Regions from separate parts of the Paenibacillus apii genome, predicted to be linked through region 2. Evidence: riboswitches for the same ligand, from Rfam matches in the RefSeq annotation. Region 2 holds a riboswitch; each other region holds the start of a gene.
What was found. Region 2 has a riboswitch for cyclic di-GMP ahead of G5B47_RS04750 (ASCH domain-containing protein). Riboswitches for the same ligand answer to the same signal wherever they lie in the genome.

Region 1 (7,908 bases), on a different contig from region 2:
CGTATTTTGCGGTACCGTCCAAATGATATAGACCGGTTTGCTTAAAGTTGCTGTAATCATATACTTGTACTGCATTGTTCTTCGCCGTATAAAACTTGCTGCTTGGCAGATCAAAAGCGATATCGGCGTAAGCTTGTCCAAGTCCGTATACATATTTCATATCGTCGTACTTGTTGTTTGTAGCCATAAATACGCTGCCGGACCCGTTAAAGATATAAGCTCCGTCCGGAGAAATCGTAAAGTTCGTCGCCATCGAGTAATCGCCATGATACGGTGAATCATACCCGCCAGGATAGGATGCCTCAACGAATTGTCCGTTCGTTACATTATAGGCACTAAGGTCTCTCGGCGACGTATCCGTTGTAATCGTATAGAGCTTATTCCATACAGGGTGCATTTGGATATAGCTCGCTTGCCTAATACTACTGGACGCTATCTCCGCAAAGGTGTTTAAAGCATACGATTTGATCTCGGTCCACTGTCCTGAACCCGAGGCCACGTAAAGATGGCCGGAACGATCGGCAGCGATATCGTACGGGTCAATTGCAATATCGTGCGTACCCGTAAGCGTAAAGGTGGCAGCGTCCACTACCGCAATTGCTCCTTGCTGCTGCGCGATATCTGTATAGGAAGAATGCTCCGCTTTCAGCAAGGACACATAGATTTTACCATCTGCATACGTGATACTCTCCGGTGCAAGGGTAAAGGAAATTGAGTCTTTCTCGCCCGTTGCGTAATTGACGCGATACAGCTTCTTATTCAGTTTATCCGTGATATAGAGGATCGGCTCCGACGGGTGTCTGACCGTATCCGTTATCTGAAAATCCAAGCCGATGTGCGCATTATAATAGGTTGTGGCACTAGCAACGCTGCTTGGTCCCGATTCCATGCCGACTCCGGCTTTCGCCGCAGTAACCACATAATATCTTGTTGTATGCGGAAGATTCGTACCGTCAACATAAGTCGTGCCCGTTACGGTAAGAGGTTGACCGTCCTGATCCTTTAAGGGAACAAACTCGCCCGTAGGTGTTGCGCTGTAATAAATGTGGTACTGATCCGCATTTGTAACCGGATCCCATTGCAGAGCGATCGCCTTATTCGATACCGTCGATGCCGTTAGATGGGTTGGCGCCTCTAATTGATCGTTAATCGCTTTAAGCTCCCAGCCGCTCCCGTTCCAGGTTGCAAAGACCTCAAACTGATCTCCATAAACCATCGCCAAGGTATCCCCAGCAGCGAGCGGAACCGCTTGTGCCGGCATCTGGTTGTCAAGATCATGGACGGTGTAGCAGTCATTGATTTGATAAGAGATCATCTCGGTGCCGCTATAATAAACTTTAGCATACACGCTGTCGTTAACCGTAACGCTGGATAACATAACTCCTGAATAATGCTGAGACGAATTCGGATTAGTGACGTTATACGACGCCGGAGGAAGCGCTCCGCCCGGGATGCTGTAGATTCCAACGTCTTGTACCGTTTCGGCATATTCGGTCTGGTACGTGTCCTGTGTGACCGAATTTGTGACCTTCCATTTTACGGCCGAATAATCATCGTCTGCCTGATACAGGGTGTATAGCTTGTCCTGAACAATAAAAGCAGCTCTAATATCCAGTACCTTACCCGGTTCGGGGGCAGGCTGCCCTACAGGCGGCTGTCCGGGTGCCGGAGATGCGGGTGCCGGAGATGCGGGTGCCGGAGATGCGGGTGCCGGAGATGCGGGTGCCGGAGATGCGGGTGCGGGAGATACGGGCGCCGGAGATGCGGGCGCGGGAGATACAGGCCCCGGAGGATTGCCCCCTGCTCCTGGCGAAGGAACCGTCGGAACCGGGCTGCTGCTTCCTACTTCCTTCCCGCCAATTACCACGACCTTCACCGTCTCCGAGAGAATATACTCCTGTACGAGTTGCTCGAAGCTAACACCTTCCGCATTAATCTCGGCTTTAAGGATAGTTCCTTCTCCTGTGATCTTCGCGGCTGCCTGCAGAATGATCTCCTTCAATACGGCAGTATCCAGCAGCTTGATAGCGGACCCTTCTGAACCTGTGTAAGTTTCAAGCAGAGCTATGGTGGATTGATCGTAAATTTCGATCGTTACCGTCGTTTTTACTGCGACTTTTGCAAAAGTGCCCTCAAATTGCACGACATCATTGACTGACGTACTTTCAACGGAAACCGATTTAAAGGCTTCGTTTCCCTGGTCTTCTTCCAGCTTCGCTCCCGATTTGACGACAGTGCTGCTGATGCTTGTATCGCCCTTCGTAAAAAGTCTGACTCGTCCGAGATCCTTTTGAACCATCACCTGGTTCATCATAGAGTCTTGAATGACGATACTGTTCTCCCCGCCGCCGTTCACAATGGTTCTTCCTTCAACGGTTACGTGATCAAGCAGCACCTCGCCCTCGCCAATTCCCGCTGCCAGGATGAGGTCGCCTTTAATGACAGCATTCTTTAGGGTGACTCCGCCGCTGTTGATCGTTAAGTTCCCGCCAACCGTATTTTTCAGATCATAGGTTCCAGGCTGGTGTATCAATTGACCTACAGCTTGATCTAGCACCACTACAGCTTCAGCTCTTGTGATGGGTTTCTGAGGACGGAAGCTTTTATCCGGATATCCCTTCAGATAACCTTTGGAAGCAACCGCTTTTATGTATGGTTTACTCCAGGCAGACATTTGCTGTTCATCCTGAAAGGCTTCAGTATCTCTCGTTACTGTCCCCTCTTCCAGCTGCATAAGCTGGTAAATGATTTTGGCAGACTCTTCTCTCGTTATCGGTTGGTCAGGCCTGAGGGTGCCGTCTCCGAACCCCGAGATGTAGCCTGTAAATTTGGCTTTGGATACATCGTTGTAGAACCATTTTCCCTGCGGGACATCTTTAAAGGTCTGGTCAGACTTATGGGAAAAACCAAACGCTTTGTTCGCCAGCGATATGAATTCTGCCCGGGTGATGACTTTATCAGGTTGAAAGGTTCGATCGGCGTAGCCCGAGATCAATCCATTGCCTATCCATTCTTTTATTTCTTCCTCGGCCCAATGACGATTAATGTCATGTAATGAAGCTTGGCTTTCTGCATACGAGAGCCCCGAGAAAGATAAGACTTGCACTACAAAAAACATAATGATGAATGCAACTCTACCTAGTAACCTTCCCAACATACAATCTCCCTTTCATAACTTAATTAATGGCAAAACAAAAAAGCCAACCCGTGAAGAGATATAGGTAACCCGGCTGTCATACAAGGAGCGACCTTGCTTAGACCCGTGGCTTTGCGTCTCCGACTTTCGTACGGATTTGCCGTTTCTTATTCTACAGATTGACTTAAGACCAACCTACCAGGGCTTAATTACCCAGGGGTTATTATCCAATCCCACCCATCATACAACAAAAGTCCCATTTATTCGATCTAAATTTTTTGCCCTGCCTGACCGAAGAAGCACTGCCGTAAAGGGGGGACTGGTGCGACGCGGTAAATGAATATGCAGATAAAAAAGCCAGAGAAAAAAACATTTTGCCCTGGCTTAGCCTAGCGAAACTCGATAAATTCTTCAGTTTGATTTGGACGTGTAGGCGTGTACGGCGTCTCTAAGGAAGCGGGCAAGCCCCGCTCCGCGCTTGTCATAGTAGGCGGTAAAGCGTTCGTCCTCCACGTACATCTGTGCGACCCCCGCATGGGCCTCCGGGGAATAGCTGCCCCAGAAGAATGTGAGCCACTGCCGATGGAGATCGGCGGCTAGCTGCGCGGCCTCACCGGCGGGATCGCCGGTCTTCATGCCTTCAGCCAACGAAGCGAACATGTCCTCTTCCATTTTTTGAACGGCCGCATACTGCTCCTCGGTCATGTTCATCAGCTGTTTATTGGACCGGTCGACGGCTTCGTCGCCGTATTTCCCGCGCGCTTCCGTGCCGTAGGCCTGCTCGTTGTCTTCGATCATTTTTTGTTTAAAGCCTTCAAATTTCTCGGTGTCGCTCATTGTAATCCTTCCTTCCCTTTCGGCCAGCGTTATCTCCACATTCGAGATCAGCCGGTCGAGTTGTTCTCTTTTGGCGAGCAGCCTGCCATGATGCGTCCTCAGCGCTTTCGTCCCGTCGAACGAGGGCGAGGTTACGATAGCCTTAATGTTCTCCAGACTTAGACCCAGCTCGCGGTAAAATAAAATCTGCTGCAGCAGATCGACCTCGGGCCGGCCATAGATGCGGTAACCGGAGGAGTTGATCCGTGACGGTTTCAAAATCCCGAATTCATCGTAATAACGCAGCGTGCGCGCGCTGATCCCCGCAAGCTTCGCGAGTTTTTGCACTGTGTATTCCGTGATGGCACCTCCTCACAAGCTCAATGTACACCTTTACGCAGCGTCAATGTCAAACCTTTTTTCAGTATAAAAAAAGCACCGATTGGTGCTCTTTTGAGGGTGCAGAAGCAAGGGCTCTGCCGAAAAGGAAGGGCGGCTATTCTTTAGCTTTGACTCAGCCGGTTGGCCGGGGAAGGGGAAGGAGAGATTGCGGGACGGGAGGTGGCTTTCTCAAGCTCCGCGGCAAAGAAACGCTGAAGCTCCTCGGCCTTGCGCGGGTCGTCCAGCGGAGTTTTACCTGTAAAATAATGCTCCACGACAAGCTCCCAGGTGGGGATGATCTTTTGCGCCAGAATTGCTTTGATCGCGATCTTGACCATCTTGCGCTCCCGGGCGTTGGAGAAGGTGTCTTTGTAGTATTTCACCTGATCCAGATCCAGCTCGCTGTAAATCCCGCGGAAAATATCTGCCGTCATGCGAGCGTCGCCCAGCGCCCGGTGCGCGGAGCCGGCGGATTCCAGGCCCAGAAGCTCCATGGCGCTTTCCACGCTGATATCGTTCTTCAGGCCGCGGGCGCGCAGGAGACCTTTGAGCAGATCGTAGTACGGCGTCTTCAGCCAGTAGGTGTCGTCCAGCTTATGCATGCGGGTGTCCTGGATAATGCGCTTCATATCTTCACCGCCCCAGGTTAGCAGCAGCACGCCATCCGGACTTTGGTCGAGCCAGCGCAGGAAGGCGGAGATTACTTTGGGAAAGCGGGGGGCGATATCGATTTCTTCCTGCGGAATCCCCGTTTTTTTCTTAATGAAAGAGTTCAGCGTAGCGAAATACACGGGTTTGATCAGCGAAGTGAACTCGTCGACAGGACGAAGGGAAGCATCAAGCCGCACGGCCCCGATCTCGATAACCTCCATCGGATGCTCGCTGGCAAACTTACGGCCGTTGAATTCAATGTCCAGTATGATATAATCCACAAAAGTTGCCTCCGTATATGTTGGACTGGCGCGATTTTGACGCACCGATTCTTCTATTTTAGCAAATTGTTCCCGGATTGACTTCCTTTGAGCCCCATTTTACAATTTATTAACCTGACCACGTGAAAAGGAGAGAAATAGTGATGGCAATGGAAATCGAGCGCAAGTTCCTGCTTCCAGAGTTTCCGCAGCAGCTCGTTCAGGAGGGGAAGCTGACTGTTCACAGCCGGCAGCGCATTGAGCAGACCTATTTGGCGATTGACGGGCCGCAGGAGCTGCGCGTGCGCAAAATCGAAGATCTCGCTTCCGGCGAGGTGCATTACACGCATACCTTCAAGAACGGGCTGGGCATCAGCCGGGAGGAAATCGAATACGAAATCTCGCAGGGCCTGTACGAGCAGATGATTCGGGCCGTCCGGGCGGTGCCGCTGATCAAGGAACGGATTACCGGCGAATGGAACGGCATAACGCTGGAAATCGATGTCTACCATCAACTGAAGCTGACGGTTGTCGAAGTCGAATTTCACTCCCTGGAGGAGGCTCAGAGCTTCGAAGCGCCGGATTGGTTCGGGCAGGACGTCAGCGAAGAGAAGCAGTACAGCAACAAGACTGTCTGGAAAGAGCTTCAGAAAACGGACCTGTAAAGGCGGCGAAACGTTAAAAAGCGCAAAACAGGCGAAATCGTGTAATATTCACCGGACTTTAACACATAAACGTGTTAATATATAAGGTAAATTCGAAAGCGCGAAATTCAGGGGGCTGAGTAGAAAAATGCAATATATTAGCACTAGAGGCAAGGTCGAACCGAAAGGTTTTATCGATACGGTCTTGATGGGCCTGGCCGATGACGGCGGATTGATGATTCCGGACGTGATTCCTTCCGTGTCCGCACAGACACTGGAGGAGTGGCGCTCCTTAAGCTTTCAGGAGCTGTTCCTGAAGATTTTCTCCTACTATACGAACGGCGAAATTCCGGACGGCGACCTGAAGGATATGGTCGAGCGGAGCTACGCTTCCTTCCGCCATCCGGAAGTGACACCGCTTAAGGAAATCAATGATTCGCTGTATGTGCTGGAGCTGTTCCACGGGCCGACCTTTGCCTTCAAGGATGTCGCGCTGCAGTTCATGGGCGAGCTGTACTCTTATATTTCCAGAGTGCGGGGCGAAATTATTCATATCCTTGGCGCAACCTCCGGCGATACCGGAGCGGCGGCCATTGCGGGCGTTCGCGGCAAGGAAGGCATCAAGATCTGCATTCTGCATCCCCATAACAAGGTCAGCAAGGTGCAGGAGCTGCAAATGACGACGGTGGACGATGCCAATGTGCTTAACCTGTCGGTTAAAGGCAATTTCGACGACTGTCAACAAGTCATCAAGGAGCTGTTCGCAGATCTGGACTTCAAGAGCCAGTACCATTTGCGGGCGATCAACTCGATCAACTTTGTACGGATTTTGGCCCAGACTGTCTATTATTTCTACGCCTATCTGCATCTGCCGCAGAGCGTGCAGGGCAAGACGGTCAATATCAGCGTGCCGTCCGGTAACTTCGGCAACATTTTCTCCGGCTATCTCGCCAAGAAGATGGGTCTGCCGATCGGCAAGCTGATCATCGCCACGAACGAGAATAACATTCTGGAGCGGTTCGTGAAGACCGGAGAGTACAAGCCCGGCGATTTCAAAAGCACGCACAGCCCTTCGATGGACATCCAGGTGGCCAGCAACTTCGAACGGTACCTGTACTATCTGCTTGGCGAGGACTCCGCGAAGGTATCCGATTACATGGCGAAACTCCAGCGTGAAGGAGTCATTACGGTTGATTCGGCGCTGCTTGAGCAGGTACAGACCGAATTTGCCGCGCTTGGCGTGAAGAATGACGAGTGTCTGAACGTCATTGGCAAGTACAAGCAGGAATCCGGCTATTTGCTTGACCCGCATACCGCCTGCGGCATTGCCGCTTACGAAGCGTATAACGGGCCGGGCGAGATCGCTATTACATTCGCGACCGCGCATCCTGCCAAGTTCGACGAAGCCATCTCCCTGCTGAAGATCAGCCAGGAATTCCCGGCGCAGATCGCCGGTCTGTCGGCGCTGCCGCAGCATATGACCGTGGTGGAGCATGACAAGGCCGAGATCGCAAGACAGCTCGAGGCGTTCTATACGCTATCCGCCGAGATCGGATAAGGAATAAAAGAATGCCATTCAAGGGAGAGATAGCTGCATGACCATTCGTTTTGGCGTAGTCGGAACCAACTGGATTACGGACCGCTTTTTGGAGTCGGGACTGGAAAATGAAGATTTTCTGCTGACCGCCGTGTATTCCCGCAGCGAAGAGAAGGGGAAAGCATTCGCCGCGAAATACGCCGGAGCCTCCGTATACACCGATCTTGCGGCGATGGCGGCAAGCGACGAAATCGATGCCGTCTATATCGCCAGTCCCAATTCGCTCCATGCGGAGCATGCGATTACATGCATCAATCACGGCAAGCATGTGCTGTGCGAGAAACCCGCCGCATCCAACGCGGCCGAGCTGCGAAGCGTTATCGAAGCCGCGCGGCGCAATAATGTGCTGTTCATGGAAGCGATGAAATCGACACTCGTTCCCAACTTCAACATTATCAAGGAGAACCTTTATAAAATCGGCCG
Region 2 (7,908 bases):
CTATCGAGATCAGCCCCCCGTACCCGCAGGCGATTTGGTCAAGCAGGCCGGATTGCTTGTCCCACTTGGTGTTTTCGGCGTATTGTCCGATTTTGGCGCAAGCTACGATATCCAGTTGATTTCCGTTATAGAAGAAATTAAGGATCGCGCAGATCAGCATTTCAAAGGACGCCGACGAACTCACTCCGGCAGCGCTAATCACATCGCTCGTCAAACACACGTTGAAGCCGCCGATGGAATAGCCGTTTTTTTCAAACCCATTCAGGATTCCCTCAACGAGAGTGTACGTTCCGGATGCATTCGGGTTCTCTGCCCTGCGGCCCAGATCGATCGTAAAATCTTCATTATAAGTGATGCTTCTGATGCTGACCTTGTTATCCCCGGTCTTTTCAGCAACGCCTATGCAGTCCATGTTGATGCTGGCCGCAATCACTTTGCCCAAATTATGGTCGGTATGATTGCCGCTGATTTCACTACGACCGGGGGAACTAAACAGATAGACATCCGATCCGCCGAATCTTTGGCTATACTCATTGACTAAAGCGCTGTATCTTTCGGTTTGGCTGGAGAGCGCCTCTTGGCCATCCCCATAGAGTTCGGTCAGCCTGTCTCTGAACAACTCCGAATGGATCAACTGAAGCGTATCTGCAATGGATGGCATGTTACCGTTCCTCCTAAAGTTATTTTTTCCGCTAAGGGCTGAATCAAGATTGAACCTGACATGACTTAGGATAAGAATAACTCAGAATCGGGTGAAGTTACATGGAGAAACGTTACTTTTGCATGGAATTAAATGACTATCCCGGTCAGTTGGAGCCGGCCTCAGCCGCACACCGTTCCAGGAATTGAAAAGCTTTTTCTTTATTCACTGCGCCCGCGGAAACTCCGGCAATCAATTCGCCATGCTTCAAAGGCAGGGAAGACGCCAACTTGCTATTCGTAAAATCAATTCCATAGGGATGCTCGGCTCCGTCCTTGTCATTTAACGCCTTCCGGACATAACTATCTTTAGAGCCGGTGCTAAACCATTTGGACAGCCGAGAATCATCCAGAAGCTCAAGTCCGCCTTGCTGGGCCAGCCAAGGAAGAGTGTCCTTATCCAGGACCAGCACATCAGGCGTGCTTGCGGTCAATTCCGCAATGGCCTTTTGAACGTAGACCATGTCCCCGCCTTCCGAATTGGATGGAGGGATATACAAGGTTGTAACCTCCACTCGGCGCCACTCGGGAAACGCCTTTAATAACGCCTCTTCCACAGGCTGTCCATTTCCCTCCAGATCATTCTCTGCCATATAGTTGCCGATGAATATAATATTCAGATCAACCGGCGGCAGGCTGGCCTCTATTCTCTTCTTCTCCAGATAATTCTGTACACCGGCTACCCCTGCAATCAGCACCGCAACAATCGCGATGGTTACCAGCACGTGGGTCCTATACAGCCTGAAAAAATCCTCCACCCTGCCGACCGTGCCCGCGAATCTCCCCCATTTGGCCAGACGCTTATTCTCAGCCTCCTGAATTTCAGTTCTGGCCCAGTCGTCCAGAATCAGGCGGAAAGCCTTCATTTCGTCTTCATAGGTCTGGGTATGCCCGGAATCGGCAGTCCCGCTGCCAGTTGCCGATTTCCTGCGCTTCAGCTGGAGGTCGAACCGGCGGTTCACCTCTTCTTTGGTCACATCTTCTGGCAATCCCAAGAGCCTGTAAGCTTCTTTCACTTCATCCTTCAAGTCCGTTTCTCTCCTTTAACTAACATGACCGCCCACATCTCGCAAGCGGCCAAAGCTAAATCTCCACATTCTATTATTTTATCATAGATTTAATGCGTTTTCATGGTGAGCTAGGGAGAAGATAAAAGCAGTCGTTCCCCCTGCTGGTATCAGACAAAACCTTCTTGACCAATTAGAATAACCGGGACCAGTAACCAACCGTTAACAAGTAAATTCCAATCACCGAAAATAGTACAGCAATGATCCGGGAAAAAATAAAATACGCTCTGGGCGGTTCCTTAACCGCCTTCCAGCCTTGGGTGACCTTCCAGAAATAATACGGCCTAATAGCCGCAAAAACCGCGATTCCCGTCCAAATCAATAAAAACGCAGTTATAAACCATATAAAAACGTACGGCATCCCGTTCACGCTCCTTACGTTGTTTGGATAAAGAGTTCTTCAAATCCTAAAAACAAGCTTAATTCCATTGGGAGATCATGTAAATGATTATCGGTCTAAAACAGCAATAACCTCCTTCGCAGACATCTGACTGATCAGATACCGCAAAGGAGGGATAATAGGTTCTTATAATGAAACCTGTGCAGTACATTTAGGCACCTAGGATTCTATACTCTTGGTAAAAATAAAAAAACCTTGATTTCTCAAGGTTTCATCCAGATGCCGAGGACCGGGATCGAACCGGTACGGTAGTCACCTACCGCAGGATTTTAAGTCCTGTGCGTCTGCCAATTCCGCCACCCCGGCAGGGGTAAAAAATCATATCCCGCATAACGCGACAAGATATATAATATCATGGTTCAGGGCTTGGCGCAATCCCTTTTTTTTCACAAAGCATGACCCGCACCAGCGGTTCGCCGATACGGGCCATCGTCCTGCTTCAAAATTAACGGTGTTCGCGATTTCTGTTTCTCATGCCCGCCAGACCGAACAGACCGATCAGACCGAGCCAACCCCAAGAGAAGTTATTCCGGTTGTTGTTGACAGCAGTGGTACGGTAAGCGCCGGTGCGTGTTGTGTTCACGAGCGGAGTAACCGTATTGTCGTTGGTACGCAGCGTCCCTACGCCTGTAGGATAGTTTGTGCCGTCTCCGCGGTACATATCATTGGTACCATGGATCGCGACACTTTCCTCCCCAACTGTCGCGGATGCGTCCGATGCATACCCGACACCCATCAGACTCATCGATAAAACAGCGGTGCATGCAAAGCTAGCCATCAGCTTGTTCAAAGGTGAGTACCTCCTTGTTGTGTGAGTCGCTGTTATCTTCCCCCTTAACACCCCGATCTATGCAAAAGTGAGAACCCGCATGATTTTTTCGCCTGCCGGGAACACTAATCTGCGGAAAGGTGGGATGAACTATGGATATACACAGCGACAGCTACAAAGTAGCCACACTGGAGGATCAGCGGGATGCCATCGAAATTATCCAAAATGCCGAAACCCGCATCGCACAATTGACGGGCACTCCGGTTACGTTGATCGCATATGAAAAAAGCAGCGGTCCCGAAAGCTAACCGGGATACACTTCCATAATACGGTCCAACCCGATCCACTTCCATTCGTCTGCCCATTGCAGCTTGATTTCCCGCGAATGGGCATGAATGGAGGTGACAAATCCGCTCTGCCGCAACTCCTCAACCGAATCGCACCAAACAACAGTCACTCGAACATGCTCACGTAGCGACAGCGACAGCATTCTTTCCATCTCTTCCCGTTTCCGTTCATCCGTCAATTTCAATCGGCCGTTATCAAACAACGGGTTTCCCTCCAGTTTCTTCCCCAAAGGGAGTCGCCTCCTTTAAAATTAGCCAAAAACAAGAACGTATGTTTGTATTATAACCGCTTTTCGGCATTTTAATCAACCAGGAAAAACAAGCGAAAAAGGCGCCGACAGCCGATTAACGCTGCGCGCCTTGTATAGACGTTTAAATCCGTACTATTCGCTTTACTTCGGTTCAAGGAGCCCGATCGATTCTTTAGCCTGATTAAGCTTGGAGATCCCGTACAGCATGACAATATCGGCATTTTTGTTCATTTGATCGAACTGCTCGGGGGTTACGTCGGGTGAATCGGCGCTTTGCGAGGCTTCTTTCTTGATTTCATAGGCTTTTTGAAAAGATTCCTTGGCTTCGTTCAGCAGCTTCTCCACGTTATCCGGGAGTCCGGGTGCAACCTCGACATCATCCGCCTTATCCGACAAATCGGAGGCCGTATCCTGAAACTTCTCAATCGCCTTCTCCAGCTCGTCTGCCGTCAGACTGCCTCCTGAATATGAAGCCAGCGCTTCATTGAAGTCATTCAGGGATGTTTTTGCGGTCTGATCAAGCGAAGAAATCTCATTGTAGAATTCCTGAACGCTCTCCTGCACATCCTCATGGGACAGTGCAACCGGCGCTTTTCCGCCGCAGGCGCTGAGCAGCACAAGGGCAATTGCTGCGCCTGCCAGTAAGGCTTTTCTCATTTCTACTATCCCTCCTTTTAAAAGGATAGAGAAGATTGCGGGAATACGCAACTAAAAAAAATGGGAAAAACGATGTAAACAAATCCTTAAAATGAATTATAATTAAATTCTACGATTTGCATAAGAAAAGGAGTAGAACATTGAGTAAACAAAATCGGATCACAGCTCTTCTTGCCTTGCTTCTGCTGCTTTTGCTGCTGTCTTATCTTGCGGAGAGGAACGGGTGGGATTTCAGGAACGCTCCTTCTTCCGATACGGAAGTGGTACAGCTGATTTTTCCATCGGACGAGTATCCGGAAACGGCAAAGCATATTGAAAAAGCGATCGAGAGAGGCGAGTCCAGCATATGCACGATCAACCGTGAAGGAGCTGAAGAAAATCGCCGGGAGTCGCTGAAGGGAATTCCCACCAAAAAACATTATGATCGCGATGAATGGCCCATGGCCATGTGCGAGGAAGGCGGAACAGGAGCAGACATCGCATACATATCACCAGCCGATAACCGCGGTGCAGGCAGCTGGGTCGGCAATCAGCTGGAGAAATTGAAGGATGGGACCAGAGTAGAATTTATCATCCGATGAACGCACTAAAAAATCATGTTGTCTCTTCCCAATTCCAAAGCCCCTGCATCCCCTTTGCCGGAATCGGCTCCGGCAGCCGCCGGACATCCGCAAGCTCCCATGCGAAGCGCCCTAATGCAAACGATCCGAACGCTTTTTCAAGGTCGCCGATGACGATGGATTGCGAAGGGCTTTCCAGCTTAACCGCTCCACTTTCATTCTCGGTGACCTCAAGACAATCTGCCAGCCTGCATACCGCCACCACGCTCCCTGTCGGCAAGGTATCCGCTGTGTATCCGTGTTTTGCCAGTACGCTGCGGAACGGTTCTTTCTGGCAGATGGCCTTATCCACCTTCTTCCCGGCATGAATGGCGATGGAATCCCGGTGCTGTGTAGCCCAGCTTCTCGTTTCGAATTTTTTCTCTCCAAGCGCTAATAAAGTCGCCCAAGGCTGCCATATCGTGATACACCGCAAGACTAACCGCTCCTCTTTACTTCGCTGACTCAAGAAAAAAGCACCTAAAATAGGTGCCTCTTCTGCTTAAGCATTCAGTTTACTTCTATGATACCCGATCTTGCTAAAGATCTTCGATCTCACGCTCTCACACATACAATCTTCAAGTATAGTTTCGTTAAACCCCAACCAAAAAGAATGCCAATACTTTCCCATGCTTCTCCTCCTTTATTTCACATAAATCTACGGGAGGTGCGATTATTCGGGAGCTGGCTGACATACGGATTTCTCCACTTAGTCCCTTTAGCTTTGCGTCACTGATTTTCATCAGTTTTGCCTTTATCGTACGATTTATGTGACTATGTATTCAGGAATATTTTAGCATAGACAAAATAAAGAAGACAACGGTCTTAAGTAATAATGCCTATTACATGCTTGGGAAAACGAACAGTACCTGGGTATTGCGTCCGGACATCCCCCATTACAGAACTTAAGATTTGAAAATCCCCTCCGGTCTACAGTGCTGAATTCATGCTGTCATGAACTCTTTTTCAATGTATGCCAGAGGGGATTATACTAATTTACAACCGTTCAGACTGCCCGTCTCGACATTCGGGCTCTTGACCCTTTACTAGGGAGCCACGGTGGGGACGTTTACATCATCAATGTTGATATGGCCCCAGCCGCCGGTGGCGTTATCGACAATCTTGATGTAGCACTCCGTACCGATATAATCCGAGGCATCCCAATATATTCGGGTATACGATTCCTGGTCGAGTCCGGTTGCTTTGAACAACTCCTTACCGTCAGAGGCGCGAACGAGCGTAACATAGAGATCATAATAATTGTTGCCCCCTCCGACCAGTAAATTGATCTGTCCGTTGCCGCCGAGAACGAATTGCTCAGATCGCATAGCCCCGGTCTGACTGTCATTACCGCTTTGGACGCTCCACAGGTGCTTGGCGCCATTCTGGTTGAACGGGCCGCCCCAGCCCCAGTCATTGGCCGTCGTCACATCTTGGGCGGTGAAGGCGTCGCCGGACAGAATCGTCCAACCGTTGAATCCGTCTTCAAAATCGTGATTGGCGAGTTCCCCATGCGCCGGTTCCGCTGTGACTGTTACGGCAGTCGTCGCGGTGAAGCCGCCGATACGCGTCTTCGCGGTGATCGTGGCCGTGCCGACCGACTTCGCCGAAATGTTGCCGTTCACCACTGTCACCACTGCCGGGTTGCTCGATGTCCAGATGACATCCTTGTTCGTTGCATTCGCCGGCGTTACGGTCGCCAGCACCAGCTGGCTGTCGCCCTGAATAATCGTCTTGCTCGCAGGCAGCGACACTCCAGTCGGGTTGACGGAAGTATACGCCGAATTCATCTCCCAGATCTTCAGCGATTTCACAACGACCGTATCCGTGTTGTCATTCGCCCACAGGCGCACGCCCTTGGCGTCTCCGCGTGTCGGATAGGCACGGGTGGTCAGCGACTTGAGGCCGTTCAAATAAGCTTCCACCATGGAGCGGTCCACGTAGATATGAAGCTTGATGTTTTCGGTTCCGATATCCACCGTTCCTCCCTGATACCAGTGCTCCAAATCGGGATTGAGGCTGGATTTGGTCCGGTTGACGAAGAACTCCTTGGAGTTCCGCTTGTAGTAAACAATCGTCTCTTCTTCCGCTCCAGGGGAGCGGCGTAGACTGAAGCCGACCTCATTGGCGCTGCCCGGGTCGATCTCCGCTTCAATCTCGTACATGTCGGAGTTGACGGCCGAGGCCAGCGTCGTATTGGCGGCCGCAAAGCTCGTGTCGGTGCCGATATTAACGAGCTGCGTGCCGCGCAGCGCCTGAAGCTCGGCAATCGGCTCCTCGCCCAGCTTTCCGTCCGGACGGAGATATACGTTCAGCGGAAGTCCGAAATTATGGGCATAGCCGGCGTCCGAATCGATTGTCGCCGTTCTTCGTCCCTGCGCGATCGAATAGATGACGGTACGTCCATCGGGCGTCAACCCTGCCGCCGGGCCGGTGAAATGCTCTCCGACGTCCAGCAATTGCGGCGCCGGGCTGTCCGGCACGAACCGGGCCGTGTCCGGATTCCAGGTGCCGATCCAGTAATAGGTGTAGCGGGACTGGTACTCGCCGCGCGACATTTTGGCCGGATTGATCATGAAAATATACTTGCCGCTGCTGCCGAGCGGCCGCAGATTCGGAAGCTCCCATACGCGGCCCGTCTCCGGATAGGCGGAGTAGTCGCCAACGTAGAGATCGCCCCGGAATGTCCATCCGCTCTCGAGCGTCGGATCGGTGGTCGAATAGACCAGAGCGGTGCCGCCAATGTCGTTGCCGGAGGCGTCTTTTTTGCCGGACGTGACCAGCATGAACCACGTATTTCCGTCCCGGAACACGAACGGATCGCGGAATTCGCCCATGATCCCTTCGCCGTCTTGCTGATTGACCACGACTTTCGGACTCTTGATCCAATTATTCAGATCATTGTCCTGGTCTATCGCGTAATTGCTGCGGGCAATGTTGATCCGCTGTCCCGGCGTTCTCCGGTCGTCGCCGGCTGTATAGAAAATAACGGGCACATCATTGCCGTCCAGCACGGAGCCTCCAGCCCATGCGCCGTCAGGGTCCACGGCGTTCTTCTCGGGAATGACTGCATCCTTCGCGTCCCGCCAATGCACCATATCCGTGCTCACCAAATGCCC
Region 3 (7,908 bases), on a different contig from region 2:
GGTTAACTGCATGTTTGAAAAATATTCGCCCAGCAGGCCATGGCGCGGCCCCGAAGGCGTGGCCGAAGGCAGCGGCGCGGTCAGGGATGAGCTACCGGTTGAAGAATCCGCAGCGGACTGCTGATTGTCCGGCGTATATGTTGGTGTTGGCGTCGGTGTCGGGCTTGGCGATGGTACCGGCGTCGGTGTCGGACTTGGCGTAGGTGTCGGTGTTGGACTCGGTGACGGCGATGGTGTTGGGCTCGGCGTCGGTATCGGTGTCGGCGATGGTGTCGGCGACGGACTTGGCGTCGGGCTTTCCGACAGCATTGGCACCGTATACGAAGCCAGAGCCGTACTAATTTCATCGCGGGTTAACGTAAAACCGTTGTTCAGAAAACTCTTGATTGTAGTCGTGGTGTTGTTTTCATAGAGCATTTTGCCCCAGGTCATCATAAAGACCCATTTACTCTGATATTTGGGCAGCATTGTAGGGTCGGGCATTTCACCATTCTCGCCAATGGCAATCGGCTTGCCAGCGGCCAGACTTAACAGATCGTCATAATAGCTCTGTCTGTAATCCTTGTTGTAAATGTCCGCCGCCAGAATATCCACTTTATCTGCACCGGGATAAGTATTGGCGTAAGGATCGGCCCAGCTGTTCGGAGCATTCGGGCTCCACACCCAAATCAGGTTGTTCAATTTATGAACATTGACAAAACGGTCGTACATAATATTCCAGAGGTCGGTGAAATTGGTCTTCTTGCCCCACCAGAACCAGCCCCCGTTCATTTCGTGATAGGGCCGCCACAGAACGGGCACTCCGGCATCGCGCAGGGTTTTCAGCGAAACCGCCACCTTGTCCAGCTCCGTGATCAGATTTTGGTACTCCGGGGTTCCGGGTGTAACATACTTGTCGAAGTCGGCCTGGGATAACGACATCTGCACATTGGACCAGCTGTATGATGTTCCCGGCAGATTCTCGTGGAACGTCATCGCGACGATGCCTCCGGACTTATACCATTTGATGGCGCTGTTCACCACATTTTGCCGGAGCCATGTTACGGCGCCGTCCGTTTGGCCGTTGATCGCGCCAAGCTCATATCCATGGAGAGCCGCATATCTGCTGCTCGTAACTTGAAGCTTGTTGTTGAACTCGTCCGGGCTTTCCAGATAGTCGTGCTGACCGGTGATGATTCGGGTACCGGAAATGGAATACAGGTAACTCAGCAGCTTGACCGCTTCGGGTGAAGCGTCGGGGGTCACCGGCGCTGTGGACACAGCCGCCGCGGAAACGGTCGATGCGCTTCCTCCGCCCATGAACGGAACAAATGATAGGAGCAGAGTCAGGGTTACCAGCATGTAGAACAATCGATACGTACGGTGAACTTTCAATTTCATCTTCCTTTCGGTAGCCAGGCTGCCTCTCTGAAATGGAGAGGCCCTATGGCTTTGCGTCCCTACCTCGCGATAGGTTTGCCTTTGTCGTATTGGAAGGCTTAACCTTCTACCGTAAATATCGACGGTGTACAATTAATGATGAAGACTGATTTTCATAATCTTCTAATAAATGAGTCAAAAGACCCGTTTAACAACCTTGTTATATGGTTAATAAGTAGGTTATCCCTCGTTCAGGCATTATTACGAGATAAACTGCTGCAGTTCAATATCCTTCCAATCCAGCGTTATGCGGATATTATCCTCTTCCACCAGCTCCGATCCGGTTTGAACCTCGATGAATTCCACATCGGTCAAAGCGAGAATGCTGTGCTTCGTTCCTTCCGGTATGCGCACAACGTCTCCGGCTTTCACCTTATGCAATTTTTCGTTGAGGATGATACTGGCTTCCCCGCTGATGAAGGTCCAGATTTCGCTGCGCTTGAGATGATACTGGTAGCTGATATTTTTTCCCTCTGCGATAAAAATCCGCTTAGTCAGCACTTCATTGCTTTCCTGGTATTTGACGTAATCGATCACCTTATAGTGGCCCCACCGGCGTTCCTCGTACATCGGTCTTTGCTCCGTGCCCTTCAGCACCTCTTTGATGCGCGGGCTTTCCGATTTGTGAGTAACGAGGATGCCGTCCGGACTCGCGGCGATAATCAGGTCCTGGGCGCCGATTACCGTGATCGGAATGTCAAGCTCGTTGACAAGGCAGCTTGTAGAGGAATCATCGGTCAGCACGCCCTTGCCCAGTTGGTTGCTCGCCATTTCCTCGGTCAGCGTATTCCAGGTTCCCAAGTCCTTCCAGAATCCGTCATACGGCTGGACAACGATCTTGTCTTCCTTTTCAACCACTTCGTAATCGAAGCTGATGGAAGAGAGCAGCTTATACTGCTTCTGCAGCTCCTCGTAAGTCAAAGGCAGCCCTTTTTGCTGTAAAATATTAAGCAGATATCCCAGCCGGAAGGCGAACACCCCGCAGTTCCACAAGGCGCCCTGTCCGATCAGTTCTTCGGCCCGCAGGCGATCCGGTTTCTCCAGGAAACCGCTAACCGGTCTTACCTCTTTCTCCGGCGCGCCGCCCGAAGGAATGATGTATCCGTATTTCTCCGAGGGATGCTCCGGCACAACGCCGATCAGCGCCAGATTCGCGCCGGTATCGTCAAGCGCCTGCTCCAGCTGTGAAACCGAGCCGAAGAAGGAGCCTTCCACATAAGGATCGACCGGGAGGATCGCGACGGTCTCATCCGGGCGAACGCCTTCTACCGAATACAGGTAGACAGCCGTCAGCGCAATGGCCGGAAACGTATCGCGGCGCTCGGGCTCGACGATGATCTTAACATCCCCGCCCAGCTGGCTTTGGATCATCTCCACCTGCCCGCGTCCTGTCGCCAAATACGACGATTCCGCAAGTCCCGCTTCTCCCAGCTGCCGCCATACCCGCTGAACCATCGATTCCGGCTCACCGAGCGGGCTTTCCAGCACCTTCAGAAACTGTTTCGACCGAGAGTCGTTGGACAGAGGCCACAGCCGTTTTCCCGAACCGCCAGACAATAATACCAGTTTCATAATGATACCCTCCCTCATAATGGTCATGATACAGCTGTGAACAGCCTGCTTTTTAACGGGATATCTCTTGGTAGCGGCGGCGCCGCGGCTTAACCTGCTTCGCCCGCGGCCGCGCCGCCCCTGATCCGGTTCGTCACATACCGATATATACCGCTTATACCGCTCCTGCCACGCTTGGAGACAAGCCGCTGAGTCCGCCCATCCGCGGGCGTCCCACCGAATAATACTCCAGCCCGGTTCCTTCGATTTGTTCTTTGGAATAGACGTTGCGCCCGTCGATCAGGACCGGCTTGCGCATTCCTGCGGCCAGAAGGTGCAGATCAATATCCTTGAACACGGCCCAATCCGTGAGCAGGCAGACCGCGTCGCTGCCGGTTCCCGCTTCCTCCGGCACGGCGCACCAGTGAATCAGCGGGTGATCGTATTGCTTCCGGAAATTGTCCGCGGCAATCGGATCGTACACCTTCACATGCGCGCCTTCCTTAACGAGCGCCTCGATAATCTCCCTTGCCGGCGATTCGCGCACATCGTCGGTGTTCGGCTTGAAGGCCAGTCCCCAGATTCCGATTGTCGCGCCCTGCAGACTGCCTATCGACTCGTGGAGCTTCGCAAGAATCATGAACCGCTGGCCCTGATTGACTTCGACCACCGATTTCAGCAGCTTGAATTCGTAGTCGACGTTCCCTGCGATCTGGATCAGCGCCTTCGTATCTTTCGGGAAGCAGGAGCCGCCGTAGCCGATTCCCGCCTGGAGGAAGGAAGAGCCGATGCGTTTGTCCAGGCCCATTCCCTCGGCGACCTCGGTCACATCCGCTCCTACCTTTTCGCAGATATTGGCGATTTCGTTGATGAACGAAATTTTGGTCGCCAGAAAAGCGTTCGAAGCGTACTTTATCATTTCCGCGCTGCGGATGTCGGTGACAACAATATTTTCGGTGAAGCCCTGATGAAGCTCCCGCATGACGGGCTCAAGGGCCGGGTTGTCGAGACCGATGATCACCCGGTCGGGATGCAGCGTATCCTGGATGGCCGAGCCTTCCCGGAGGAATTCCGGCGCCGATACGATATCGAACGGATAGCCGGTGTGGGCAGCGATAATCTGGCGGATTTTCTCGTTCGTTCCTACGGGAACGGTAGACTTCGTCATGATGATCTTATAACCTTCCATGGCCCGGCCGATGTCCGCCGCCGCGCTTTCGATGTACTGCAGATCCGCTTCCCCGTTCGGGAGAGATGGCGTACCGACAGCAAGGATGACGATATCCGAGAGGCGAACCGACTCCTGGAGATCGGAGGAGAACTTCAGTCTTCCCTCTTTCAGGTTCATTTCGATCAGCGCTTCGATTCCCGGTTCGTAGATGGGCGACTTCATCTGGCCCAGCCGGGCGATCTTCTCCTCATCCTTGTCGACGCAAATAACATGGTTACCCCCAAGTGTAAAGCATACGCCCGATACTAGGCCGACATAGCCGGTGCCGATTACCGCCAGATTCATATCTTCATCCTCCTTTTAGAAAGTTCACATACGCCTGTTCAACATACTGTTTGAACTGCACCATAAACGTTCGTTCATCGAATTTCTGCGCGTGCTTCATAATTTTTCCGACGTCCCATGCATACGATTCCACTTCGGCAATAGCCCCAAGCAAATCGTTAACTTCCTGCTTCTTGAAAAATACGCCGTTGACATAGGGAACTATCGTGTCCAGCGCTCCGCCCGCCTGATAGGCGATAACCGGTCTTCCTGCGGCGTTCGCCTCCAGCGGCGTTATGCCGAAATCCTCTTCCCCGGGAAAAATATAAGCCCGGCACTGCGACATCAGTCCGTTGACCTCATCGTCTTCGAGACGGCCGAGGAATTTTACATTGCTCTTGGCCATTCCTTCCAGCCGCTTCCGGTCGGGACCGTCGCCGACGATGAGCAGCTTCAGACCGTTGCGGTTAAAGGCTTCGACCGCCAGATCGATCCGCTTGTAGGAAACAAGCCTGGAGACGATCAGATAATAATCGCCGATGGAGCTCGAGCTTTTGAACCGGGATGTATTGATGGGCGGGAAGATGACATCAGCATCCCGATGGTAGTAGTTCCGTATCCGGCTCTTGACAACGGATGAGTTGGCAACGAACTGGTTCACGTTTTTGGAGGTCCGCTGATCCCACATTTTGAGCTGCTGGATGTAGAGCTTCAGCACTCTTTTGAATAAACCGGAATTCGACTGCCGTTCCATATAGGTGTCATAATCCCAGGCAAATCTCATCGGGGTGTGGCAGTAGCAGAGATGAAATGTGCGCTTGGGAACCTGGATGCTCTTCATGAACGCGCTGCTGGAACTCAGTACGATGTCGAACCCGCTGAAGTCCAGATCGCGGATAGCCATGGGATAAAGCGGCAGCACCCCTTTAAAATTGTCCTTCACTCCCGGAATTTTTTGCAGCCAGGAGGCCCGGATATCCGCGTCCTTGAGATTCTCGGTCAGGCGGTTTCCGTTAAAAACCGTCGTGAAGATCGGAGCCTCCGGATACATATGGTGAAAAACCTCCACCACCCTTTCCGCTCCGCCCATTTGGATTAAGTAATCATGCGCTATCGCTATTTTCATGTGAATCATCCTCAACGTTTGATGGAGCTATGTGTGTCAAGAAGCGGCTGCTTAAGAGCCGGCTGCTTGCTTCACAGGTGATATCCGCTCTCCTTTTGTTCGTCAGGTGCCCGCCACCAGGCCTTTATAGTAGGCGACAATCTCTTTGACCGTGTTCTCGATCACAAAATGTTCCTTCACCCGCTTGATCCCGGCTTCCGCCATTCTTTCACGCTCTTCGGGATGCTCCAGCATCCAGTTGATCGATTCCGCAAGAATGGCCGGGTCTCCAGGCTGAATGAGCAGTCCTGTCTCACCCGGCACGACGATTTCAACCGGTCCTCCCTCGTTGGACGCGATTACCGGCAGACCCGCCGCCATCCCTTCGACAATCACCTGGCCGAACGGCTCCGGTGTGATTGAAGTATGGACGAGCAGATCCGCTTGTTGCATCAATCCCTGAATGTCCTCCACATGTCCCAGAAGACTTACATTGTCCAGCCCCTCGCGCTCGATCGTCGCAAGCAGCTTCTTCTTGTATTCGTCTTCGCCGAAGAGGGCGTCGCCCGCCAGCCAGAACTTGATTCGGCCGTTGCCCTGAAGCTTCTTGGCCGCATCCAGCAGAATATGCTGACCCTTCCATTCGGCCAGCCGCCCGACCAGCAGAACGTTGAAGTCCTTCTGGTCCCCGCGTCCGGCTACGCCGCCGATCGCTTTGGCGAAAGCGGAATAGACGACCAGCGTCTTCTTGGACTTTGGCAGCTCCAGCGCGCTGAGCGTGGACTTCGAATTGGCGATGACGCCGTTCGGCAATAGACGCGAGAGTAGCCGGATGGCTTTGGCGACAACCGGCTTCAGATAAGGCGCGCCAATATGGTCGCGAATATGCCAAATCAGCGGTACGCCTGCCATCTTGGCGGCAACCGTTCCGTACAGGGCAGACTTAAGGGAGTTGGTATGCACGCAGGCTACCCGCTCCTTCTTCAGCAGCGGAGCGATTTTACGGCCGTAGGCCAGCAGCTTCATGGCAGCAGCCGGCGCGCCGAAATTGACGGTGTTGCGGCCGCGGCTTCGGACGCTCTCGTCCATCGGCACGATCCGGACGTCGATTCCTCTGTCGCGCAAGCGGTCGGCCAGCGCACCTTCCTCCGCCAGAATCACAAGCGGGTCAACCTGTTCTCCGATATGGGTCAGAATGTTGAACAACGCCACCTCGCCGCCGCTCCATCTAGCCGTGTGATCGATATATGCCACTCTCAGCATCCAGCGTCTCTCCTTTCCCCATTACCTCTCTGAATACGGCCTCCACCTGATCCGCTACATGCTCCCAGGTGTACCTTTCCAGCACATGCTCCCTGCATTCCTCCCGGCTCGGAAGAAGCCTTCGGTTGCCGAGCATGTGGGAAATCCCTTCGGCCATATCCGCAGCGGACGAGCTCTTGAATAGCAGCTCCGGCCGGAAATTCTGCAGGATTTCCCGGTTGCCGCCGATCGGCGTCGCCATGACCGGTAGCCCGCTCGCCAGCGCTTCGGTTGTAATTAGGCCGAAGCCCTCCAGAGCCTGCGACGGAACGACGAACAGGTCGGCCGCCTGATAATAAGAGGCCAGCTCATGGTCGGGGATATAGCCGAGCAGCCGGACCTTGCTCGTAAGCCCGTAGTCTGCGATACGCCCTTCGAGCTCCGCCCGCAAGGGGCCTTTGCCGCCGATCAGCAGGATAGCGTTCGGGAAGCGCTCGGACACGGACCGCCAGGCTTCCAGCAGCTGCAGGAGGCCCATCCGGTTCACGAGCCTGCGAACCGTCAGCACTGTAGTGGCCCCTTCCGGCAGATTCAGCATTCGACGGACCGCAAGCCGGTTGCTTGAAGGAATGAACCGGTCGATGTTGGCTGCGCCGGGAATGATGACGATCTTGTCAAGCGGAATACCGTGCAGCGAATGGAGAATGTCGCGGAAGGTCTCGCTGAGGACGATGAACTTATCCGCGAGCCGGTAAGCCTTCCGTTCAATCGACTTGGCAATCGCGGTCTTCACCTGATGCTTGATTCCCTGGCCTTCGATCTTCATTTCCTCATTCCAGGGGCCGTGGAACGTCATGACAACCGGAATGCCCCGCTTCTTCGCCTCGATGGCCGGACCGACCCCGTAGGGAGCGAAATGGGAGTACAGGATGTCGATCCTTTCCTTCCCGCTGTTAAACATGTCCGCCGCCTTTCTCTGAAAGGCGTCCTTGCGCTTCCAGATCGACTCTTTCGGATCGCCGGCGTTATGGATAATCAGTTCCTCGGGAGTTGCCGGCATCTCCTTGGTGCAAATCAGCGCCTGCACCCGGTTGCG
Region 4 (7,908 bases), on a different contig from region 2:
CAGCCCCGGTGCGCTCCGGTCTTCCTGGGCGGCGCGGGTAAAGCCTTCCACCACCGGGTTGACGAACTCCAGATGGCTCGGATTGTTGGCGAGCGTCAGGCGGGCGCGCACGGTTTCGCCTTCATGCACCGCGCGGTCAGCACCCAGATGGTATTTGACATCTCCGGTCCAGCCGTAGTTGATGCCCATGGAGCCTTCAGACGGGAACAGCTCCTTGTTCGGAGAGTGGTGGAACTCGGAGAAAATGATTTCGTAAGGTTTGCCCAAAATATGGGCAAGCACATTCAAACGCCCCCGGTGGGCCATACCCATCAGAATATGCTCCGCACCGTCATGCGCGGCGGCCCGGACGATCTCGTCCAGCATCGGAACCAGCACGTCGGTGCCTTCCAGACTGAAACGCTTCTGGCCGACGAACGTCTTGTGCAGGAAGGTTTCGAAATGCTCGACCTCGATCAGCCGATTCAGCAGAGCTTTGCGCTCGGACGGCGTCAGCGGGGCGGGAGAGGTGGCCGATTCGGCCTGGTTGTTCAGCCAGCGGAGCTCGGATTCGTCGTGGACATGGCCGAATTCATAGGCGATCGTCTTTGTATAAGTCTGGCGCATCCGGTGATAAGCGTCCCAGCCTGTCTGCACATCCGGCGGAGCGTTCTCCCAGATAAGCGAGGCCGGCAGGGCAAGCAAATCCTCGCGCGTCAGTTCGTAAGTCTCGGGGTTCAGCCATTTGGCCATGGAATCCTGAACATGTTCCAGCGGGTCGATATCGGCCGCCAGATGGCCAAAGATGCGAATGTTCGCGATCAGCTTGGAGGCTCTCACCGCTTTCCGGAGCCAGTCAGTGTCGCCAGACAGCGAGGGTCCGGGAGCTTTGGCGGCCTCGGATGTCAGCGGTGGAGGGCCGTAGATGGTGAAAAGTTCGCGGTAGCGGGCTTCGACGGAAGACGGATCTTCAGTGAACTGCTCGTATTTTTCCTGGATGTAGCCCAGATTAGGACCGTAATACTTGCTCCAAACGGATTCGCTATAGGACTCATTGGCTGACATAAAAAACATCCTCCTAACGGATAAACTCCAGGCAGGCGCCGAAGGGCGGTCTGTACAGGAGCTGCAATGATTACGTTTACATTCTATTATAAAAATAACCGATTATAAAGGTATGGCTTCCATCCTATTGTGCTACTTTCAATATAGGTAATCAATTCAACCTTTCGTCCAATCCGTTCGAAAAAAGGCATGAGTAATCACGGCGGTCTTCCCTTGGCCGACCAGCACCTTATAGACCGCATCGGGAGAGGTGATAAACTCTAATTATCGGGCCTATATGACTAGATAAATAATTTTTTACGTTCAAAAAATATGATTAGGGGACTTGAAAAAGGGGTAGTTGTAATTTATAGTCCTTATATACTACAGACTACTAAGAAGATACATAATTGAAAGCGATTGCTATATAGGGATTATCATTTCATCCTGATTTGATCTTCCCTTCCGCGCAAATTATATGGTTTCCATCATTCGACACACTTTCGGCCAAGTCTTTTGTATAATAACCTTTGCAACCTAGTAACAATGATGATCGTAACCAGATCCTTAAACAAGGGTCCAGTAAAAGGTAAACCTGCTGAAAAGCTGGGGCACAAAGTCTCGGGTCTAAGGTGATCTTTAGAAACTACGACGGCCGGACTGCCTGGGGACAAAAATCTTAGGAGGAGATTTTTTGGATAAGTCCAACCAGGGGAAAATCGAAGAACTGCAGACGGTAGAGCTTGATATGGAATGGGTATATTTGCTTCTGAAGGCGAAGAAGCAAGGGATTCATGCGGATGAAATTCGTCGGTTCTTCAATGACAGGACGCTGAAGGCTATGTAGTGGAAAGGGTCTGACAAGATAATCAAATTCATAATGACAGAGGCCATGGCGGCGCGGCGCCATGGCCTCTTTATGTCGGTATAAGAATCTGCAAGCTGCATGTCCGCACCTTCTTATATTGCCCGCGGACAACGCATTATTGATCCTTTTGTTCAAGCCGCCATTTCTGGTAATCCAGAAACTCCTTGAACTCGCGTTTGCTTACACCTGAGGCCATGGCCTCCTGAACCAGCTTGAACCATTCGGAATCGAGCGGTTCCTCCTGCGAATCGGAAAGCTCTCCGTAGAGAAGAACGTGAACGGGTACGTCCAGAGCTTCGGCAATTTTCTCGATGAATTGGATAGAGGGGTTGGATTGGATGTTGCGTTCAACATTGCTTAAGTAGGATTTGGCCACATCGGCCTTGCCCGCCAGCTCGGATAAGGATAATCCCTTCTCCAGGCGGAGCTGCTGAATGTGCTGCCCTATGTTATCTGGCACGACTAGTTACGCCCCCCTCCTTGCTTTTTTGTACTAGTATAGCAAACGTCCGCAGACATGGCAAAACCGGCATTTTCCAGATTTGCCCGAGAAATCCGAAAGGTGCCGGCAATGCAGCTTTATGAGCGGACATATGGCCTTCCCGGCGGCGCTGCGCCGAATGAAGGGTCAGGGCAAGCGTACGCCCCGCGAACTGACATACAGGTCATACCATTCTTTGCGGGTAAGCTCCAGCTTGTCTGCGTCTTTGCAAGCCGCGATGCGCTTCGGGTTTACCGTTCCGATGACAGGCTGAATCGCGGCGGGATGCGTCATCAGCCAGGAGAGGACGACAGCCTCCGGAGTTGTCCCTTTTTCTTCCGCCAGCTTTTGAACCAGGCGAGCGGTGCTGCGGACCGCTTCCGGTTCCTCGTCTCCCAGCGGCCGTCCGCTGTATTTGCCTTGGGCAAGCGGTCCCCAGGCCTGAAGCTGGATATTCTCCAGCCTGCAATGCTCGATCGTCCCTTCGGGCAGGCCGTGGTCCTTCCAGGCTTCCTGGTTCACGCTCACGACCGAATCGATCCAGAAGATTTTCTCCAGGCTCATTTCCAGCTGATTGACGATAATCGGCTCGTCACTGTAAGCCTGAAGCAGCTTGATCTGTCCTGCGCTCATGTTGGAAACGCCGAAGTTCCGGACTTTGCCGGACTCCTTCAGCAGGCGGAGCGCTTCGCCGACCTCTTCCGGGTCCATCAGGGGATCGGGCCGGTGCAGCAGCAAAATATCGAGGTATTCGGCGCCGAGGCGCGACAGAATGCCGTCCACGCTGCTCAGGATATGGCTCTTGGAGAAATCGAACATATTGGAGCTTTCGCCCGGCTCTGCCAGCTTGATGCCGCACTTCGACTGAAGAATGATGCTTTCGCGCAGCTCAGGGCGTTCTTTAAGAACGGCGCCGAATACCTTCTCCGCTTTGCCGCGTGTATAGATATCGGCATGGTCGAACATATTGATGCCGACCGAGAGCGCCGCTTCCACAGCTTCATGTCCTTCCTTGATGTGCTCTTCGGTAACCGGCTCGCGGTCCCAGCCTCCGCCAAGGCCCATGCAGCCCAGGACCAGCCGGCTTGCGGGGATTCCGCGTTTGTTCAGCGGTAACGTTTTCAATACAATCCCTCCGACATGTGATTGATGACAACAAGGCTATTGTACAACTTTAAATGCCCAATTTCTAATCCTGGGCGGGTACCCGGCAAGCTATTGTACGTTCAGATCGAGCGGTTCCCCGACATCACCGAGCCTGTGCGCCCGTACATCGCTGTACAGGCGCTTCAACCATTTCAGTTCGGTCATGCTGTGCTCGTACTTGCCGTACATCAGATGCAGCGCCGCCCGGGAGACGGAAGGAATATGCTCCTCGTAGACCTGATAGGCAAGATTGACCTGGTGCTCGGCCTCCCGGATGCGTTCCTCAAGCAGCTTCGCGATCTTGTCCGGATCGACATGCCGGGAGAAGGCCAGGGCGATATACATCGGGTGAAATATCGCATCGTTTTTGCGGAACTGCTGCAGCAGCAGCTGTTCGAACAGCGATTTGCCCGAACCCGTAATCCTGTATATCGTTTTGTCCGGCCGGTCGATACTGCGGATAATTTCAACTTGCTCGATCTGACCGCTCTTGGCCAATTGATCAACGGCGTAATACAGGGAGCCCATCTGCAGCTTCGTAATCCGGTCCATAGCGCGGTCTCTCATCACCAGCATCATTTCATAGGGATGCATGTCCCGCTCCAGCAGCAGTCCGAGAATGGCCAGCTTCATCGACATGGGGATTACTCCTTGTCGAGGACCGGCTGCGGGGCTTTCTGGCGGTTGAACAGGCGGTCATGCGGCATCAGCAGCACGGCTCCGAGTCCAAGCGCCGCCGGAATAAGCGCCCACAGGAACGTATGCGCGATGGAGGAGGACAGCGCAGCCGAAATTTTCTCCAGCACCGGCGCTGGGATCTTCGCTCTGGCTTCAGGCGTCAGCGCGGACCGCGGATCGCCGAAGGCCGAGGACTGGGCAGCTCCCCCGAACGCACTACTCAGCTTGTCCGTAAACATATTGCGCTGGATGATACCGAAGATCGTAATACCGAGCGTCATGCCGAGCGAGCGCATGAAGGTAATGGCCGACGTGGCCGAGCCGCGCTGACGGACATCGAAATGATGGACCGAGGACATATTGAGCACCGAGAAGGAGAATCCGACGCCGAAACCGGTCAAGGCCATATAGATATTGACCAGAAGGCGGGAAATGTCCGGCGACAGGGTGCCGAGCAGGGCAACGCCGGTGACGAAGCAGACGGCAGACAGCAGCATAATATTGCGGAAGCTCGTTCGGGCCGTGAGCTGTCCGCCAATCTGGGCGCCGGCAACAGAACCGACCATCATCGGCATCAGGATGAGGCCGGAATTGGTCGCGGACCCGCCGAATACGCCCTGCACGAAGATCGGGATGTAGACGGTCGCCACGATGAAGGCCGAACCGTAAAAGAACCCGGCCAGGGCGCTTGTAGCGAACAGCCTTTTTTGAAACATGCTGAAGGTGATGACGGGTTCGGCCGCGCGGCGCTCAATCAGCAGGAAGGCGATCAGCAGAACCGCAAATCCGGAGAACAGGCCGATGATATTGACGGAGCTCCAGGCATATTCCTGACCGCCCAGCTCCAGGGCGAACATGAGGCAGATAACCGATCCGACCAGCGTAAGGGCACCGCCCCAGTCGATCCGCTGTCTGGAGTGGGTGACCGACTCCTTGTAGAACATGGCGATCATAACAAAGGCGATTACGCCAAGGGGAAGATTGATATAGAAGACCCACTGCCAGCCGACGTAGTCGGTAATGTAGGCTCCGAGAAGCGGGCCGAGCACGCTGGAGATGCCGAAGACGGCGCCGAACAGTCCGGTCATCCGGCCGCGCTTCTCCGGCGGGAAGATATCAAAGACGATGGTGAATGCGATCGGCATCACAGCGCCCCCGCCTACGCCTTGAATGGCGCGGTAAATGCTCAGCTGGGTAATGCTGCTTGCCGTACCGCACAGGGCCGAGCCGATCAGAAACAGCACTAGGCCGAGCATGAAAAAGCGTTTGCGGCCGTACATATCGGACAGCTTGCCGAATATGGGGGTGCCCGCCATAACCATGACCATATAGGCGGAGGTTACCCAGACAATCTTGTCCAGGCCGCCAAGTTCGGCGACAATGGTGCCCATGGCCGCGGCGACGATCGTGTTGTCCATGGCGGTCATCAAAATGCCAAGCAGCAGGCCGACCACGACCAGCTTCAAATTGCTTTCTTTCGAATGCATGGGTATAAACTCCTTTTTTGTAAGTTGATGAAATTAATTATATTCAAGTTTGAATAGATTTAGTGTCGCAGTCCTCCACCTCCAAGTCAACAGCGAAGGTGGGGGTTAGATACATTCGCTTTACCAAACATACGTTCCTGTATTATACTAGACTCATCAAACTTGCGATGGAGGCGTATCTCATGAAGGTGGTCAAAACACTTAAACATCCGATTATATCTCACCACCGCATGTTGGATGCGACTCTCCATGTGTATCAAGAGGCGCTGTCCTTTTTGATTACGGTCATTCAAGAGCAGTTTATGGCCTTGGCATCGTTATCCACCCAATCGGTGGTGACGGCGGTAGAACGGTTGACTCACCGTACCAGGCACAATCCGAATCCGTTCTACACCGAATTCGATCAACGCTTTTATAAGTTTCCTTCGTACTTCCGCAGAAGTGCCATTGCCGAAGCGTTTGGCATTGTGAAAAGTCATCATTCCCGGGTTCAGCTTTGGCAAGCCGAGCGGAAACACGCCCAGCAAGAAGGGAAACGCTTTTCGAAAAAACCGCCGACACTCCAAGCTCAGCATCAGGCGTTCCCATGCTTGTACAAAGGCAACATGTTCATACGAACATCTCATACGACAGCCAACATCAAAGTATTTCATCAAGGCGATTGGGTATGGTTCCCCATTACCTTTAAAGGCCAGGACCTATTTAAACGTAACGTGTGGAGCATGAAAGAATGCAGCCCCACATTGGTTCGAAAAGGAAAACGCTATGCTCTTCATATCGCCTATGAAGGTGATGTGAAGTTGACTCAGGCGGAACATTCCAAACAGCGGGTGTGTGCCGTTGATTTAGGATTAACGAATTCCGCAGTTTGTTCCGTGATGGACGCAAGCGGCACTGTCTTGGCGAGGACCTTTATTAACCAAGCCAAAGAAAAAGATCGGATGCGGCAAATCACAGGCAAACTAAAACAAGCCCAGCGTCAATCCGGTCTAGGGGCAAAACCGAATTTCTGGCGGCGGATGAACGGCTTACAGACGCATATCGTCCACGATACCGCGCATCAAATCCTCGCCTTTGCCCAAAAGCACAGCGCAGATGTCATTGTCATGGAGTATTTAGGGAAGATGCGTCTGCCTAAAGGAACATGGGGAGCCAAGCGGCTTCGTGCCAAACTCCAGTTTTGGGCCAAGCGGCGCATCCAAACGAAAGTGACCGAAATGGCGCATTTCCTGGGGATGCGGGTTTCCATGGTTAGCCCTGCGAATACAAGCGCGCTTGCTTTTGACGGCAGTGGATGGGTGCAACGCAACACGAAGCGTGATGTTGCTGTATTCGCAACAGGCAAAACGTATCACGCGGACCTTAATGCCTCGTATAACATCGGCGCACGGTACGTGTTACGCAGTATACACAAAGCCACATCTGAAAAGGTGTGGTTGTCTTTGGAGGCCAAAGACCCTTCATTGGCAAAACGAACGTATTGGACGTTGGCTTCCCTCATTAGGGTGCAACAGGCATTGAGTCTTCAAACATGAAGCTCGCAAGCGTGTGCAACCCTGTATCGATGCCAACAGAAGCCCCCACTTCATGCGTAAGCTAAGTGGGGGAGAGTTCACTAGGAGGGCAATGCTTATTTTCAAAGATTTTCAAGGTTGATCTATCGTTTCACTCGCCGAGCGGGAAACTGCGGTAATGCGCACATCCCGCGCGCTATACCGCAGCCTCCTTGGTGCGAAGATGCCTGGACTCAATGTAACTGATAAAAAACTCCGTAAGCTCCGGATCGAACTGGCTGCCCGCGCAGGCTCTCAGCTCGACAATCGCCTCCTCCACGGATTTGGTCGGCTGGTAGGGCCGCTCCGTCGTCATGGCGTCAAACGAATCGATAATGGTCAGCATCCGGCACAGCTTCGGGATTTCCTCCCCCTTGAAGCCGTGGGGGTAGCCTCTGCCGTCATACCTTTCATGGTGCAGCTCGATGTAGGCGGCGAGGTCTTTGAACTTGTCATTGGTCATCGCCATCTGCTTGCCCCAAGTTACATGCCATTTTACCATTTCCCATTCCTCGGGCGTGAGCTTCTCCTTCTTGTTCAGAATGCCCCAGGGAATTTCCAGCTTGCCGATATCGTGAATCAGGGCGCCCAGCGTAAACTGGCGTTTCGTCAGGCTGTCGAGCTTCAACAGCTCGCTGATGTCCATGGCGTAGCGGAATACCCGCTTGGAAT

Region 1: linked by a shared signal. The riboswitch ahead of G5B47_RS21410 (S-layer homology domain-containing protein) and the one ahead of G5B47_RS04750 (ASCH domain-containing protein) in region 2 are both predicted to bind cyclic di-GMP.
Region 3: linked by a shared signal. The riboswitch ahead of G5B47_RS20990 (glycosyl hydrolase) and the one ahead of G5B47_RS04750 (ASCH domain-containing protein) in region 2 are both predicted to bind cyclic di-GMP.
Region 4: linked by a shared signal. The riboswitch ahead of G5B47_RS21995 (anti-repressor SinI family protein) and the one ahead of G5B47_RS04750 (ASCH domain-containing protein) in region 2 are both predicted to bind cyclic di-GMP.

What each region holds. Positions count from the first base shown of each region.
Region 1 is NZ_JAAKGU010000012.1:170,732-178,639, reverse strand. Features, by position in the region: gene G5B47_RS21410 (S-layer homology domain-containing protein) at 1-3,118, opposite strand, end outside; cyclic di-GMP riboswitch class I at 3,218-3,308, opposite strand; gene G5B47_RS21405 (MerR family transcriptional regulator) at 3,548-4,300, opposite strand; gene G5B47_RS21400 (exonuclease domain-containing protein) at 4,456-5,265, opposite strand; gene G5B47_RS21395 (CYTH domain-containing protein) at 5,409-5,909, shown strand; gene thrC (threonine synthase) at 6,037-7,446, shown strand; gene G5B47_RS21385 (Gfo/Idh/MocA family protein) at 7,484-7,908, shown strand, end outside.
Region 2 is NZ_JAAKGU010000001.1:931,525-939,432, forward strand. Features, by position in the region: gene G5B47_RS04710 (galactokinase) at 1-661, opposite strand, end outside; gene G5B47_RS04715 (type 2 periplasmic-binding domain-containing protein) at 807-1,727, opposite strand; gene G5B47_RS26145 (DUF6199 family natural product biosynthesis protein) at 1,900-2,127, opposite strand; tRNA gene G5B47_RS04720 (tRNA-Leu) at 2,387-2,472, opposite strand; gene G5B47_RS04725 (WGxxGxxG family protein) at 2,612-2,944, opposite strand; gene G5B47_RS04730 (hypothetical protein) at 3,088-3,243, shown strand; gene G5B47_RS04735 (YolD-like family protein) at 3,240-3,512, opposite strand; gene G5B47_RS04740 (hypothetical protein) at 3,675-4,190, opposite strand; gene G5B47_RS04745 (NucA/NucB deoxyribonuclease domain-containing protein) at 4,331-4,771, shown strand; gene G5B47_RS04750 (ASCH domain-containing protein) at 4,785-5,225, opposite strand; cyclic di-GMP riboswitch class I at 5,466-5,552, opposite strand; gene G5B47_RS04755 (GH32 C-terminal domain-containing protein) at 5,836-7,908, opposite strand, start outside.
Region 3 is NZ_JAAKGU010000012.1:68,941-76,848, forward strand. Features, by position in the region: gene G5B47_RS20990 (glycosyl hydrolase) at 1-1,374, opposite strand, end outside; cyclic di-GMP riboswitch class I at 1,387-1,470, opposite strand; gene G5B47_RS20995 (sugar phosphate nucleotidyltransferase) at 1,621-2,991, opposite strand; gene G5B47_RS21000 (UDP-glucose dehydrogenase family protein) at 3,146-4,486, opposite strand; gene G5B47_RS21005 (glycosyltransferase) at 4,491-5,591, opposite strand; gene G5B47_RS21010 (glycosyltransferase family 4 protein) at 5,694-6,833, opposite strand; gene G5B47_RS21015 (glycosyltransferase family 4 protein) at 6,799-7,908, opposite strand, start outside.
Region 4 is NZ_JAAKGU010000013.1:119,985-127,892, forward strand. Features, by position in the region: gene G5B47_RS21990 (2-oxoglutarate dehydrogenase E1 component) at 1-1,044, opposite strand, end outside; cyclic di-GMP riboswitch class I at 1,602-1,691, shown strand; gene G5B47_RS21995 (anti-repressor SinI family protein) at 1,718-1,870, shown strand; gene G5B47_RS22000 (helix-turn-helix domain-containing protein) at 2,007-2,351, opposite strand; gene G5B47_RS22005 (aldo/keto reductase) at 2,520-3,497, opposite strand; gene G5B47_RS22010 (PadR family transcriptional regulator) at 3,588-4,157, opposite strand; gene G5B47_RS22015 (MDR family MFS transporter) at 4,163-5,683, opposite strand; gene G5B47_RS22020 (RNA-guided endonuclease TnpB family protein) at 5,866-7,218, shown strand; gene G5B47_RS22025 (bifunctional diguanylate cyclase/phosphohydrolase) at 7,394-7,908, opposite strand, start outside.